Regions from separate parts of the Microbacterium marmarense genome, predicted to be linked through region 3. Evidence: predicted binding sites of a transcription regulator. Region 3 holds the regulator's gene; each other region holds the start of a gene.
What was found. The regulator HrcA, encoded in region 3, represses chaperone genes, less so after heat shock. The targets are predictions, from matches to a motif close to TTNGCACTCGNNNNNNNCGAGTGCNAA.
Positions count from the first base shown of each region.

Region 1: WDU96_RS09740 (Hsp20/alpha crystallin family protein) is a predicted target of HrcA. The motif match lies at 1,902-1,928, and genes of this name have one in related genera.
Region 2: groES (co-chaperone GroES) is a predicted target of HrcA. The motif match lies at 2,562-2,588, and genes of this name have one in related genera.

Region 1 covers NZ_JBBDGL010000002.1:692,071-696,905, forward strand. Annotated here, with positions in the region: gene WDU96_RS09735 (fatty acid desaturase family protein) at 1-984, opposite strand, end outside; gene WDU96_RS09740 (Hsp20/alpha crystallin family protein) at 1,366-1,818, opposite strand; gene WDU96_RS09745 (hypothetical protein) at 2,005-2,301, shown strand; gene WDU96_RS09750 (MFS transporter) at 2,319-3,752, shown strand; gene WDU96_RS09755 (ArsR/SmtB family transcription factor) at 3,805-4,146, shown strand; gene WDU96_RS09760 (cation diffusion facilitator family transporter) at 4,143-4,826, shown strand.
Region 2 covers NZ_JBBDGL010000003.1:66,022-70,856, forward strand. Annotated here, with positions in the region: gene WDU96_RS10615 (LuxR C-terminal-related transcriptional regulator) at 1-291, opposite strand, end outside; gene WDU96_RS10620 (Hsp70 family protein) at 322-2,385, opposite strand; gene groES (co-chaperone GroES) at 2,670-2,966, shown strand; gene rarD (EamA family transporter RarD) at 4,530-4,835, shown strand, end outside.
Region 3 covers NZ_JBBDGL010000002.1:372,732-377,566, reverse strand. Annotated here, with positions in the region: gene WDU96_RS08195 (DUF1990 family protein) at 1-165, shown strand, start outside; gene hemW (radical SAM family heme chaperone HemW) at 176-1,393, shown strand; gene WDU96_RS08185 (carboxylesterase/lipase family protein) at 1,396-2,838, opposite strand; gene hrcA (heat-inducible transcriptional repressor HrcA) at 2,962-4,002, shown strand; gene dnaJ (molecular chaperone DnaJ) at 4,052-4,835, shown strand, end outside.

The DNA.
Region 1 (4,835 bases), 320 kb from region 3:
GTCGAGTGTTTCGCACTGCTCACGTACGATTTCGCGAGCCTTCGCGAGGTGCAGGCGCGACATGCTCGGAAAGAGGTGGTGCTCGACCTGGTAGTTGAGGCCGCCCATGAGCCAGGTGGCCCACCATCCGCCGCTGACATTGCGCGAGGTGCGAACCTGCTTGCTGAAGAAGTCGAGTCGAGCGTCGGGCGCGATGATCGGCATTCCCTTGTGGTTCGGTGCGAATGCCGCGCCCATGTAGACGCCGAAGACCGCGAGCTGAACGCCCATGAACGCAAAGGCCATGCCGAGCGGCAGCAGCAGAAAAACCGGCACGATGACGATCGCGAGGCGCGTGAGAATCAACGTGATTTCAAGCGCACGGCCTTTGACCTTGCCCTTGGTGAAGAACAGGTGCTTCAGACCGAGGTAGTGCAGGTTGATGCCCTCGAGCGTCAACAGTGGAAAGAACAACCAGCCCTGCTTGCGAGTGATCAGGCGAACGAATCCGCGTGACTGAGCCGCGTCCTCTTCGAGGAATGAGATCGTGTCGACCTCGATGTCGGGGTCTTTGCCCACCCGGTTGGGGTTGGCGTGGTGACGGCTGTGCTTGGCATCCCACCACGACAAACTCATGCCCACGAACCCTGCCGCGAGAACACGGGCGAGACGGTCATTGGCGCGGCCGCTGGTGAGGATCTGCTTGTGCGCTGCCTCGTGTCCGAGGAAGGCGAACTGGGTGACGATGATGCCGAGTGCGGCCGCCATCAGCAGCTGAAACCAGCTTTCGCCGAGCAGAATGAACCCGGTGATGACGCCGCCAAGGGCAAGAACCAGCACGGTCGCGACAGTGCCGTAAAACCACGGGGTGCGTGCGAGCAGACCGGTCTCTTTCGCGACCTGCGAGATGTTCGTGTACGCACGGGCCACAGGGGGGAACGTGGTCGCACTCGCGTACGTCTGTCTGATTGGCCCGAGAGTGGATGCTGGTGCAACGGATGCCATCGCGGCTCCTCTGGTCGGCAGCGGCGACCCTGGAGCCAAAGCTGGTTGGGGCGGCCCGAAAGAGCCGTTGCGGCGAGCCTACGCGGGGGGTGATGCCGCAAGAGGCATGTCTTTGGCGATCTCACCTCGATTGCCGAGCGGGGCAGCCCATGCGATCACCAGCGCTCAATCACTCCGTTGCGGATCAACTCCGCGCCGAGCTGTTCCTCGAACGCATCAACTTCGTCATAAAAGGGGTCATCAAGTCTTTCTTCATTCATGAGAGCTCCGTTGCCGATACGTTGCCGTTGCCCTGGATCCGACCAAGGGCGACAGCCGCCTATGGGAAAGGGCGCCGTTGCGGGGCGGACGACTCGACCGCCCCGCAGCGGCGCATGATCGCTACTGTTCGACGGGTTGTGACGCGTCAGACTCGTGCGCCTGAAGGGCTGCGACCGAATCTGCTGTCGCGACAGCGATGCGGCGCGGCTTGGCTTTCTCGCTGACCGGGATCGTCACCGACAGCACCCCATTGTCATAGGACGCACTGATCTGCTCGGTGTCGACGCCTTGGCCGAGGTTGAGTTGGCGTACAAAAGTCGCCGCCTCACGCTCTCGAGTGATCCACTTCACATCATCGCCCGATGCGAGAGTCCGTTCAGCGCGGATTGTCAGCAATTGACCGTCGACGTCGATGTCAACCGAGCCGGGGTCGATTCCGGGCAGATCCGCGGCGAGCACATAGTGGTCGCCGTCGCGGTAGAGGTCCATCGGCATGCGCCGCGGTCCACCGCGCGACTCGAGAAGGGTCGACGCAATACGGTCGAGGTCACGGAACGGGTCGTAGTTTGCCATAGTCATCTCCTTTTCTCTTCGCTCGAACGATGCGCTCGAGCGCCGATTCAAAGTTGAGCCCACATGACTCAACTGCTCAAATATTAGCACTCTCGGCAGTCGAGTGCCAGAAATCCGTAGTCACAACATCGGCCCCCAACCCCGCCCGAAACAGACGCACGACGCTCCCCCAGCTACCGTGGGGGGATGACCTCCGACCGCGCCACCCGCCGCATTGAACTGACGATGCACAAGCCGTGGTTTGCGCTCTATGGCGGAATTCGCCCGACGCTCATCATCGAAGGCAGAGGCCAACCCGTGCAGTGGGGCGTGGGCACATGGCAGCTCGCCGCCGACGAGTCGGTGACGCTGGGCGTGTTTCTGTTCAACCGAATGTGGCGATTTGGCGAAGCTCAGTTCACGCTCGCACCCGAGGACCCCGCGAAGCTGATCTACGAAGCGCCGATCTGGCCTTTCACACGCGGACGCATGCGGTTGGGCTAGCTCGCTACCGTTAAGTGATGTCGACACCGACCAGCGCGATCCGAGTGCCCATACGGTTGGGGGCGCGCGGGGTTGTGTCGATGACAGGGCTCGTCGTCGCAACGCTCGGGGCAACTCTGCCGCAGGCGATGACTGCCCCGGTGCTTGGAATTACGGCAGATGCTTTCGGTGTGACCACGGGGGACGCCACCTGGGCTCTCACAATCACATTGGTTGTCGCCGTCGCCACCACACCGGTCATCGGGCGAATGGGAGACGCCTACGGCGCTCGACGGACGCTGCTGATGGTACTGCCGCTGGTAGCACTCGGCCTGTTCATCACGGCGATCGCGCCCACCCTCGGGTGGCTTATCGCCGGCCGCGCCATTCTTGGGGTCGGCGGGGGCGTGTTTCCACTGGCCATCGCCGCTGTGCCACGACTCGTACCGGAACACAACCGCGCGGGCGCTGTAGGTCTGGTCACCGCGATGTTCGCCACCGGGATCGGGTTCGGCGTGCTGGTATCGGGGCTGCTGGTCGATCACATCGGCATCCGCGCCACTGCCTGGGTGCCGTTTGCAATCGTCGTGGCGAGCTGGGTTGTTCTCGCTTCCGCTCTCCCCCACATTCCCCGCCGCCGCAACGTCCACGTGGAGCTGCGAGCAGCACTGTCGCTTGCAGTTGGCGTGATCGCCGTTCTTCTCGCCTTCACCGAGGCACCACGCTGGCCCTCGCCGTGGTGGTGGATCATCGCACTTGTTCTCATCGCGACCGTTGCGCTTTGCTACTGGTTCTTTCGCGAGCGCGTGAGCCCCGATCCTCTCCTCGGCGCTCCCACTCTGCGTCTGCGCGGAGTGTGGGCCACGCAACTGACCGCATTCTTGCTCGGCGCAGCCCTGCTCGGCATCTACGTTCTCATTCCGGCGTTCGCCGAGGCGCCCTCTGGCGACGAAGCAGGACTCTCTGCGTCAGTGACGCTCGCTGCATTGCTCCTGTTGCCGGCGACGATCGCCATGCTCGTGGTCGGTCCGCTGTCAGGTGTGCTGCGTCGATGGATCGGCACACGCGCGCCCGTCATTCTGGGAGCAGCCACGGCCGCCGCCGGTGCGCTCGTGATGATTATCGCGCCGCGCGAACTCATCACCCTGCTGCTGGGTACCGTTCTGCTCGGCGCGGGTATCGCGGCGGCGTCTGCCGGGCTCGTGAACGTGCTGATCGACCACGTCGATGAGCAGCACGTCGGTGCGGCCACGGGCCTGACTGTCGTCGCTCGGCAACTCGGAGGTGCGGTCGGCGCATCGATGATCGCGGCGCTGATAGCCATTCAGTCGTCCGAGCCGGATGGCGATGTATACGCGGCGGCGTTCAGCGCTATCACGGCGATCACGGTGCTCGCGGTTCTCTCGGCGCTATTGATTCCGAGCGGCACGACTTCAACGCTGCGGCGAGTACGCAGCCGACTCGCACGTTGAACAGCCCCATAGATACAGCGTTTCCTTAATTCATGGTTTGCTGTATTCTCAAATGGTGCTCGCCACCACCGCCTCCGTGACCCACACCGCCGCTCTCGCAAGGCTCGGCTTTGCACTCTCGGATGCGACCCGAGTGGGCATTCTGCTTGCGCTTCGCGCAGGCTCGGCGTACCCCTCTGACCTGGCCGACTCGCTCGACGTCTCACGACAGGTGATGTCGAATCAACTGGCGTGTTTGCGCGGGTGTGGCCTCGTCACGGCTACGCCAGACGGTCGACGCACGCAATACCGTCTCGCAGACGCTCATCTCGCACCAGCACTCGACGAACTACTGCAAGTGGTATTGCACGTCGAACCGGGCTGCTGCTCCACTGACGTCTGCACCTGCTCATGACCGCGGCCACCGGAACGCTCTCGGCTCAGCGCAAAGCAACCCTGCAACGACGAATCCGCTGGATCGTGTCGGCGACTATCGTCTACAACCTGATCGAGGCTGTCATCGCGTTGACAGCGGGCAACCTTGCGAACTCGGCCGCCCTAGTGGCGTTCGGACTCGACTCAACAATCGAGGTGCTGTCGGCCGCAGCGGTCGCATGGCAATTCACGCGGCGAGATCCAGAGCGTTGGGAGCGAGGAACACTGCGGGTCATCGCCGTCGCCTTCTTCGCACTCGCCGCGTATGTCACCGCCAGTTCGCTGTTCGCGTTGATCACCCGCGTTGACGTCGAACACAGCTCGACCGGCATCGCGATCGCCGCGCTCAGCGTGGTGATCATGCCGTTCTTGTCGTTTGCAGAACGTCGCGCCGGTCGCGAGCTGGGGTCGGCGAGCGCGGTTGCCGACTCGAAGCAGACGCTGATCTGCACATACCTGTCGGCCGCGGTCTTGGTCGGGCTACTGCTGAACTCGGTGTTGGGCTGGTGGTGGGCCGACGCGATTGCCGGTCTCGTGATCGCCGCATTCGCGCTACGCGAGGGCATCGAAGCGTGGCGTGGTGACGCGTGCGCGACATCTGTAGGGATGCTACTTGAGGACGAGCACGACGATGATCGCCACGATCACGATCACCACTGAGCACGCACA
Region 2 (4,835 bases), on a different contig from region 3:
CTCGTCGCCGAGCAGATGTGCATCGTCGACGAGAAGAACGTCAGCTGGGGGGATCGTGCCAATGTTCGTGTCGGCGCGCAGCCGCATGCTTGATCGCCCCCGCGCGGCGAGCAGCGATCGCACGCGCCGCAACGCGACGGACTTGCCAGACCCGGCGTTGCCCGAGAGCACGCCGCGCACTGCCGTCTCTTCGTCGACGGCGGTCAGAGCCGCGATCGCTCGTTCGACAGAGGAAAAGCGCAAACTCGTCGAGAGCACCGCCGTCGGTGCCGCCGGTGCGATGGTGCTCATCGCAAAACCTCGCAGGTGATGGCGCGCACGTCACTCACCGCCGGTGGGAGCGGGGGTTGACTCTGGTGCGGCGGCGGTTGGTGTGGCCGACGGCGTGGGATCTGGCTCAGGTTCGGGGGTCGGAGCAGGTTCCGGATCGGGGCTGGGTGCCGGTGCGGGGGTGGTCGGTGCCGACGTAGGCGACGGAGCGGGCACCGGGTCGGGTGCTGACGTCGGTTCTGGAGCGGGTTCCGGTGCGGGTGTGGTTGGTGATGGCGCCGTGGTCGGTGACGGAGTCGGCGGTGCGGGCGCCGTGGTCGGTTGGGGAGCCGGGGCGGCAGTCGGTTGCGACGGCGTCGCGGGTGACGAGGTTGACGGAGACGATGTCGACGGCGACGAAGACGACGAGGATGACGATGGCGAAGTGCTCGAACCCGAAGACGCCGCCCCCGTGGGGGAGGGAGACGAGGACGACGACTTGGGAGAACTGGACTTCGCGGGGGCCGTGGGTTGAAGTTCTGGAATCTGAGCGCTGGAGTTCGTGGTGCGCGGGGTCACGCGCGACGTCGGCGTCGTGCTGGTGACCGGCGCGTCGTTCGACTGCGGAGTGCGGGCTCGCGGCGGCCGCGCTGGTGAATCGGCGCTGGTGTCTGATTTCGCCTCGGCGCTGTCTTCGCTGTCGGTGTCACTCGCATCGTCGCCCTCGAGCGACGCCGCACCGGCACTGCTGGCGAGCTGCAGGCCGAGCCACTGTGGCAGCGACTCGGTCGATGTGTTTTTGTCTGCCAGATCGGCGCTGCCGAGGCCGGTCGCGCTCACCACGACCATCGAGCTCGCAAGCAGCAGCGAACCCGCGGCAATACTCACTGTGGCAGGCAGCCGCCTGAGCCAGCCGTACCCGGCGGGCTCTGCGACAGCGGGCTCCGCGGTGGCGGATTCGCTCGCGCCGGCCGGCGCAGCATCCATTCCGGTTGATACGATCGCGCCCGACGAGATCAGCGCTACCTCTGCTGAGATCTCGGCGAGCGAGCGGTGCTCTGCCAATGCGCGGGCAGCGCCCAGGGCGACGATTGCTTTCGGGTCGGTGTCGATGGCGATGGGTCGGTCGAACTGCTCAGAGAGCATTTGTGCGATGCGTGGAATGCGCGAAGAGCCGCCCGTCAGCAGAACCGCGTCAAGGTCGTCGGCTGCGAGCTGTGCGGTTTCAAGCGCATTCGCAAGAGTGTCGGCGGTGCGAGAGATTCCCGCGTCGATCATGTCTTCGAACTCGGCGCGGGTGATGCGCACGGTCGACGGGGACTGCCCGACGAGCACTGGCACGGCGGCTTCAGAGTCGAACGAGAGTGCTTCTTTCGCCTCAATGCACTCTCGGCGCAACGCAGCTAGCCCGATGCGGGCATCGGCGTTGGTTGAGAGCTCAGCACTCGACAAAGCCGCCGCCGCGATCACATGGCGCAACACAAGGTCGTCAAAGTCGGCGCCGCCGAAATCTGAGATGCCGCCGGGCTCGCCCACCAGGCGAACTTTGCCGCTTGGCTCTTTGCGCAAGATCGCAAGGTCGAATGTTCCGCCGCCGAGGTCGTAGACGGCGATCGCACGGCCCGTGTCGAGGGGAGAGGTCGACTCATAGTGATGAGCCGCCGCTTCGGGCTCGCTGATGAGCAGAATGTCGGCGGTGATCTCGCGACCGAGAGCGGTCGCGACGAGCTCCGAGCGGTATTCTCCCCACGTCGCCGGCACTGTCACACAGATCGCGGTGGGGTGGCTTCCTTCTCGTTCGGCCACAGCGTCAACGACCCATGCGACCGTGCGGGCGTAGAGATCTTCGGGAGCGAATCGCTCGCCACCGGCGACGATCGGCACATCGTCGCCGATGCGCCGTTTGAACTCGCGGATCAGCCGTTCTGGCTGCACCAGGCCGCGTCGTTCGGCGGCTTCGCCAAAGAGCAACTCACTATCAGTGACAAAGATCGCACTGGGCGCGCTGTCAGAATTGCGGCCGAGCGGAAATGATCTCGTGCGAACTTCTTGATCACCCTTGCAAACGGGCGCAATCGAAGCTGCTGTCCTGCTGGTACCTACATCAACGCCGAGTAGATAACCTTTGTTGCTCATGGTCCTCTCCCCCAGAGATCGGACGTGGGACTCCCCCCAACGCCTTTTCTACCACTTCGTTGTGCGCTTGACCAGGGTGGTCGAGCTTCTGCACGGTAGGAGTGTGATATTCGCCCACTGATACATCTCGCAAGACATTGATGTCGGTGGGGGAGCCGACAGAGAGGGGCCAAGAGTTGGCACTCGCGTTGCAAGAGTGCCAACGGTTCCCTAGACTTACCGTTAGCACTCTCAGTGTGTGGGTGCTAACGACTCTTTAGTCTCAAGGAAAGAAGAGGTAGACCGTGTCGGTTTCCATTAAGCCGCTCGAAGACCGCATCGTCATCAAGCAGGTCGAGGCCGAGCAGACCACTTCCAGCGGTCTGGTCATCCCCGACACCGCCAAGGAGAAGCCCCAGGAGGGCGAGGTCATGGCAGTGGGCCCGGGCCGCATCGACGACAACGGCAACCGCGTCCCGATGGACGTAGCCGTTGGTGACCGTGTCATCTACAGCAAGTACGGTGGCACCGAGGTCAAGTTCGGCGGAGACGAGTTCATCGTTCTGTCGGCTCGCGACGTTCTCGCAGTCGTCGTTCGCTAACTTCTCGCCTCGCGAGATCAGAGGGTCGGATGCTTCGGCATCCGGCCCTTTTGCGTGCGCGTGGTGCGGGGATACTCGCCACAACGCGCCGGGCGGCCGGGGTGGCGAAGCGGCAGGGGTAGCGGAGCGGCCGGGGTGGCGGAGTGGCCGGGGTGGCGGAGCGGCCGGGGTGGCGGAGCGGGCGGGGTAGCGGAGCGGGCGGGGTGGCGAAGTGGTCGGGCTGGCGAAACGGCCGGGGGTTTTGCCGACGCGCCGCGCTGCGGCATCCAATTGCCCGGATTCGGGTAAACCCCCGGCCGGTTTGTGCGGCGGCGGGCTGGCGAACGCGAGGGGCCGGCACACGCGACGGGCCAGCGAAACGGCCGGGGTGAGACACGTCCGGGCTAACGAAACGGCGGGGGTAGCGACAGGTTCGGGGTAACAAGCGGGCGGGGAGGCGAAGCGGGCGGGCTGGCGAAGCGGCCGGGCTGGCGAAACGGCCGGGGGTTTTGCCGACGCGCCGTGTTGCGGCATCCAATTGCCCGGATTCGGGTAAACCCCCGGCCGTTCTGCGCGGCGGCGCGCCGGCGAAAGCGAGGGGCAGTGAAGCGGCAGGGGTGGCGAAGCGGTCGGCCAGCGAAACGTCCGTGGCGGCGAAGCGAAGGGGCAGCGAAGCGACCAGGCTGGCGAAACGGCCGGGAGTTTCGCCGACGCGCCGCGTTGCGGCATCCAATTGCCCGGATTCGGGCAAACCCCCGGCCGTCTTGTGCGGCGGCGTGCCGGCGAAGCGAGGGGCAGCGAAGCGACAGGGGTGGCGAAGCGGTCGGCCAGCGAAACGTCCCGGGTGGCGAAGCGGCAGGGGTGGCGGAGCGACCGGGGTGACGAAGTGGTCGGGGTAGCGGAGTGGCCGGGGTGGCGGAGCGGCCGGGGTGGCGAAGCGACCGGGGTGGCGAAACGGCCGGGGGTTTTGCCGACGCGCCGTGTTGCGGCATCCAATTGCCCGGATTCGGGTAAACCCCCGGCCGTTCTGTGCGGCGGCGCGCCGGCGAAAGCGAGGGGCAGCGAAGCGGCAGGGGTGGCGAAGCGGTCGGCCAGCGAAACGTCCCGGGTGGCGAAGCGGCCGGTGTGGTGAAACGGCAGGGGTAGCAAGCGACTGGGGCGGTGAAGCGACCGGGGTGGCGAAGCGGCAGGGCCCGCGAAGCGACCGGGGTGGCGAAACGGCCGGGGGTTTTGCCGACGCGCCGCGTTGCGGCATCCAATTGCCCGGATTCGGGTAAACCCCCGGCCGTTCTGTGCGGCGGCGCGCCGGCGAAAGCGAGGGGCAGCGAAGCGGCAGGGGTGGCGAAGCAGTCGGCCAGCGAAACGTCCGGGGTGGCGGAGCGACCGGGGTGGCGAAGCGGTAGGGGCAGCGAAGCGACCGTGGTGGCGAAACGGCCGGGGGTTTTGCCGACGCGCCGCGCTGCGGCATCCAATTGCCCGGATTCGGGTAAACCCCCGGCCGTTTTGTGCGGTGGCGGGCCATCCGGCCGGGGAGTGAAGCGGCATTGGGCCCGGCGGAGCAGCAACGGCGCATAGGCTGACCCAGTGACACCTGATCCCGCCCGCGAACGCAGCCTCGGCGGGCTGTACGGTGTCTCGGCCTACCTGCTGTGGGGGCTGCTGCCGCTCTACTTTCTGCTGCTCGTTCCGACGGGGCCGTTTGAACTCGTCGCGTGGCGGGTCGCACTGTCGCTCGCCTTCTGCGCCTTGCTGATCGCGGTCACTCGCCGATGGTCGATGCTGTGGGCAATCATGCGGCAACCGCGGCTCATGGCTTTGACCGCGCTCGCCGGTGTGCTCATCTTCGTCAACTGGCAGGTGTTCATCATCGGAGCCTTGACCAACCACGTG
Region 3 (4,835 bases):
ATCGAGTGGTACGAGAACGATCAAGTGTGGTTCACCGTTCGCGCATTCGACGCGCCAACGTCGCTGTTGTATCGCATGGTGCCTGCGCTCACGCGGCGGCGTCGCCGAGAGCTCTTCACGCGCTATCTACGAGCGATCTCGCCGCTCTACAACACTCCCGCGTGAGGGCTCGCTAGTGGGCTCGGCACTACCCGACGGCGAGCCAGTTCCTGAAGACGGCTCCCTGCCCCCTGACACACAGATAGATCTCGCGACCCCCTTCAGCGTCTATTTGCACGTTCCGTTTTGTAGAGTGCGCTGCGGCTACTGTGACTTCAACACCTACACCTCTGAAGAACTGCACGGCGCACGGCAGGATCAATACGCCGACACATTGCTGCGCGAAGTGAAGTTCTCGCGCAGTGTTCTCAGCCGCGCTGGCGGCATTCGTGCGGCATCCACTGTGTTCTTCGGTGGCGGAACCCCCACACTGCTACCACCCGGAGACCTTGCCCGCATGTTGAACGGCGTGCGGGACGCATTCGGGGTAGCACCCGACGCCGAGATCACCGTCGAGGCAAACCCCGACACAGTGACCGATGCGGTGGCAGAGGAACTCGCCGCGGCGGGTGTCACTCGGCTATCGATCGGAATGCAGTCAGCAGTCCCGCGAGTGCTGACCGCGCTCGATAGAACACACAACCCCGCGAACGTCACAACAGCCGTTGCCGCGGCACGCCGCGCTAACTTGAACGTCAGCGTTGATCTCATCTACGGCGCACCGGGAGAAACCCTCGATGATTGGCGCGCCTCGGTCGACGCCGCACTCGATTTAGAACCCGATCACATCTCGGCGTACGCCTTGATCATCGAAGCCGGCACGAAGCTTGCTCGACAGATCAAGCGCGGCGAAGTGGTGGCACCCGACGATGACGTGCAAGCTGACATGTACGAATACGTCGACGCCCGCCTCAGCGCTGCCGGACTCGATTGGTACGAGGTGTCGAATTGGGCCCGCAATCTTTCGCAGCGATCGCGGCACAATCTCGCGTACTGGCAGGGCTCCGATTGGTGGGGTTTCGGCCCTGGCGCCCACAGCCACATCGCTGGCGTGCGTTTTTGGAACGTGAAGCATCCAGCCGCATACGCTCAGCGCCTTGCGCACCAGAATTCGCCAGCGGCAGGGCGAGAGATTCCCGACGCAAAGGCGCGCACTCTCGAGGCTGTGCTGCTTCGAAGTCGCATTCGCGAAGGACTGCCGATCGACGAGATCGAGAGTGCATCTCGCACGAATATCGCTTCGCTGATTGCTGATGGGCTCATCGATGGCGCCTCGGCACTCAGCGGCACCGTCGTACTGACCTTGCGGGGACGGCTGCTGGCAGACGCGGTCGTTCGCCGGCTCACCGACTAGGCTCAGCGCACTTTCGGTGCGGGCAGCGAATCGAGGGCGTCGGCGCGGCGCAGGGCAACAGCCGTGGTAGCCGTGTCGTACAGCTGGGTCGTGCGTTGTGCGCCATAGGCAGGCCACCCGGGATCACCTGTGCGAATGAAACGCACCCAGTCGGCGTGCATTTGGTCGGCAAGCGCCTGCGGTGCAAGCCTGCCCGCCATGCGCACCGAATCTGCGGCATTCAGCTGATCGAAGACAAAGCCAATCTCGATCGCGTGGGCCGCTTTGAGCTCTCGCACCGGGCTCTGCCACGCAAACTCATAGACGAAAGAGTTCGCCCGGCGCTTTTCGGCAACGGAGACAGCGGCCTTGCGCAGAAGCACGTCGGTGGCAATCTGCCCAAAGAGCTCTCCGGTAGACGCGTGCGGCCATGCCGCCCGATACAGCTTGACTGCTCGTGACGAAATGCCCAGCGCCAGGCGACCGAGCTGGAACTTCAGGGTTGTGATGGCAGCGAGCGCTGCCGGCGGAAACCACAATCGATACTCGTCGGTGTTTGTGCCGATCAGCAAGGGAACCTCGACGTTCACCAGCGCCTCATGGGGTGACAGCGGCAAGGTATCAGGGTCAATGGCCAGCGCGAAACCAGGTGCCCCGCCCAGTGGGGAGCCGCCCGCGGACTGCTGCCTTCTCTCTTCGAGAAGAATCCTCGGCGTGATCTGCGCGAACGCATCTCGGGTCGCGGGAAGACCCAGCCGCTTGGCCAACGCTCGGGTCACGCGGCCGGCGCGCGCCATTGAATCGGCCACCAGCGGGGCGCTTTCGATCGCTGCGCCTGCAACCAACTTGACGGTGTCGGGGCGCGAGAGCAATGCCGCTACGATCGCGCCGCCAGCGGACTCTCCCACAATCGTGATGCGGTTCGGGTCTCCGCCGAAGTGCGTGATCTCGTCGTGAACCCAACGCAACCCGGCGGCGGCGTCTGCGAGTCCGAGATTGCATGGGGCGCCCTCGAGCACTGAGAACCCTTCAGAGCCGACCCGGTAGGCAATTGAGACGAACACGACACCATCGCGTGCGAAAGCTGAGCCGTCATACGCGCTCAGCGCGGGCGTTCCTCTTTCAAGAGCCCCGCCGTGAAACCACACCATCACTGGCAAGGAGTGCGCCTCGACGGGCGTCCACACGTTCGCCGTCAGAATGTCGTCGCCCGCAATCTCGACAGACGAGAGCAATTCGCCGATAGCGCCGGGATACGGTGACTGCGGCGCAGTCGCACCGAATTGGGTCGCATCCCGCTCTCCCTCCCACGGGGGAACCGGCTCGGGCAGCCGAAACCGGCGCTCGTCGAAAGGCGGCAGAGCGTACGGAATACCGAGAAAGCGACGAATGCCCCCGGATTCGGTTCCACGCACGTTTCCGGCGGTCAGGTGGAGCTTCGTCGTTGAACTCTGCGGATCACTCATCGCAGTCAGCGTAGGTGCGCACGAGGAAAAATGCCACACGCACGGGCTACGCTGACGCGTCAGGCGTCGAGCCGGTCTAGAATTGGCACTCACGGTTGAGGAGTGCCAGCGGGGAGGAACGTCATGGTCAGCGAACGTGGGCTCGAAGTGCTACGCGCCATCGTCCAGGACTACGTCGACACGCGCGAGCCGGTCGGGAGCAAGACGATCGTCGACCGTCATGCGTTCGGCGTCTCAGCGGCCACGATTCGCAACGATATGGCTCTCCTCGAAGATGAGGAGCTCATCGTCGCCCCTCACACCTCGTCGGGACGCATCCCGACTGACAAGGGATACCGCGTGTTCGTGGATCACCTTGCTGAGGTTCGCCCGCTCACTCCCGCCCAGCGCACCGCGATCTCTTCGTTTCTTGAGGGCCCGGTAGACCTCGATGACGCACTCAGCCGCACCGTGCGCGCCCTGACACAGCTCACCGGCCAAGTAGCGATCGTGCAGTACCCCTCGTTCGAGCGAGCGAATGTGTCTCACGTCGAACTTGTGCAATTGGGCAGTGGTCGGATGCTCGTGATTGTCGTTACCGACACAGGCCGCGTATCGCAACGGGTCAGCAATGTTCAAGACGAGTTCGATGAAACGGACCTTGGCCGCATGCGCGCTGAACTCAGCACGCTGCTGGTCGGTCGATCTGTGCGTGACGGCCTCCATCGCATCGAAACCCACCTGGCGCTGCACGACGATCCCACCAAGCCATGGGATGCCGCCACCCGCGTGCTCGCGCGTGCCGTAGCGGAAGACCTCGAAGAATTCCGGCAAGATCGCCTGGTGCTGGCAGGCAGCGCGAACCTCGCAAAACGAGAGTCGGACTTTCGTGGCAGCATCTATCCGCTCTTGGAAGCAATCGAACAGCAGGTGACTTTGGTTCGCTTGATGGGGGAGATGGTGGCCGATGAGCACGGGCTCGCCGCCAGCATCGGTCGTGAGAACGAAGCATTCGGACTCGCCGAAGCATCCGTTGTGACAAGCGACTATGACGCGACCGGCGCGGGAGCGCGTGTCGGATTGCTCGGACCCACGCGAATGGACTATCCCACAAACCTTGCGGCGGTGAGAGCGGTAGCCCGCTACCTCACGCGCATGCTCGAAGAAGACGACACGAGCCGCTGAAGCGCGCTCGCAATACGATCCCGCGCTCGTGCGCGGCAGGAAGGCGAAAGTGGCTGACCACTATGAAGTCCTCGGGGTTTCCCGAGAAGCATCCCTCGATGAGATCAAGAAGGCATACCGCCGACTTGCCCGGGAACTGCACCCTGATGTCAATCCGGGCGAAGACGCATCAGAGCGCTTCAAGCTTGTGACTCACGCTTACGACGTGCTGAGCAACGATGAGCAGCGTGCCCGCTACGACATGGGCGGTGATAATGCAGGCTTCGGCGGCGCAGGAGGATTCGGGGGTTTCAACGACATCTTCGAGACGTTCTTCGGCGGCGCAGGTGGTTCGCGGGGCGGTCGCCCGCGCTCAAGACGCGAGCGTGGTCAAGATGCACTGGTGCGGGTGACTCTCGATCTTGCTGACGTGGTCTTCGGTGTTCACCGAGACATCGAAGTCGATACCGCAGTGCTGTGCGAGACGTGCGAGGGCTCCTGCTGCCAGCCCGGTACGTCTCCGGTGACATGTGACATCTGCCACGGAGCGGGTCACGTGCAGCGTCAGGTGCGAAGCCTGCTGGGAAACGTGGTCACCAACCAGCCGTGCAACGTGTGTTCTGGATACGGCACCACGATCCCTTATCCGTGCGCCACGTGTCAGGGTCAAGGTCGAGTGCGCTCGCGTCGCACGGTGTCTCTCGACATCCCTGCTGGCGTCGAGAACGGTCTGCGACTGCAGTTGCCGGGCTCGGGCGAAGTGGGTCCAGCCGGTGGGCCCAATGGTGATCTGTACCTGGAGATCACCGTGAACAACGACGACGTGTTCTCACGCGACGGCGATGATCTGCTCG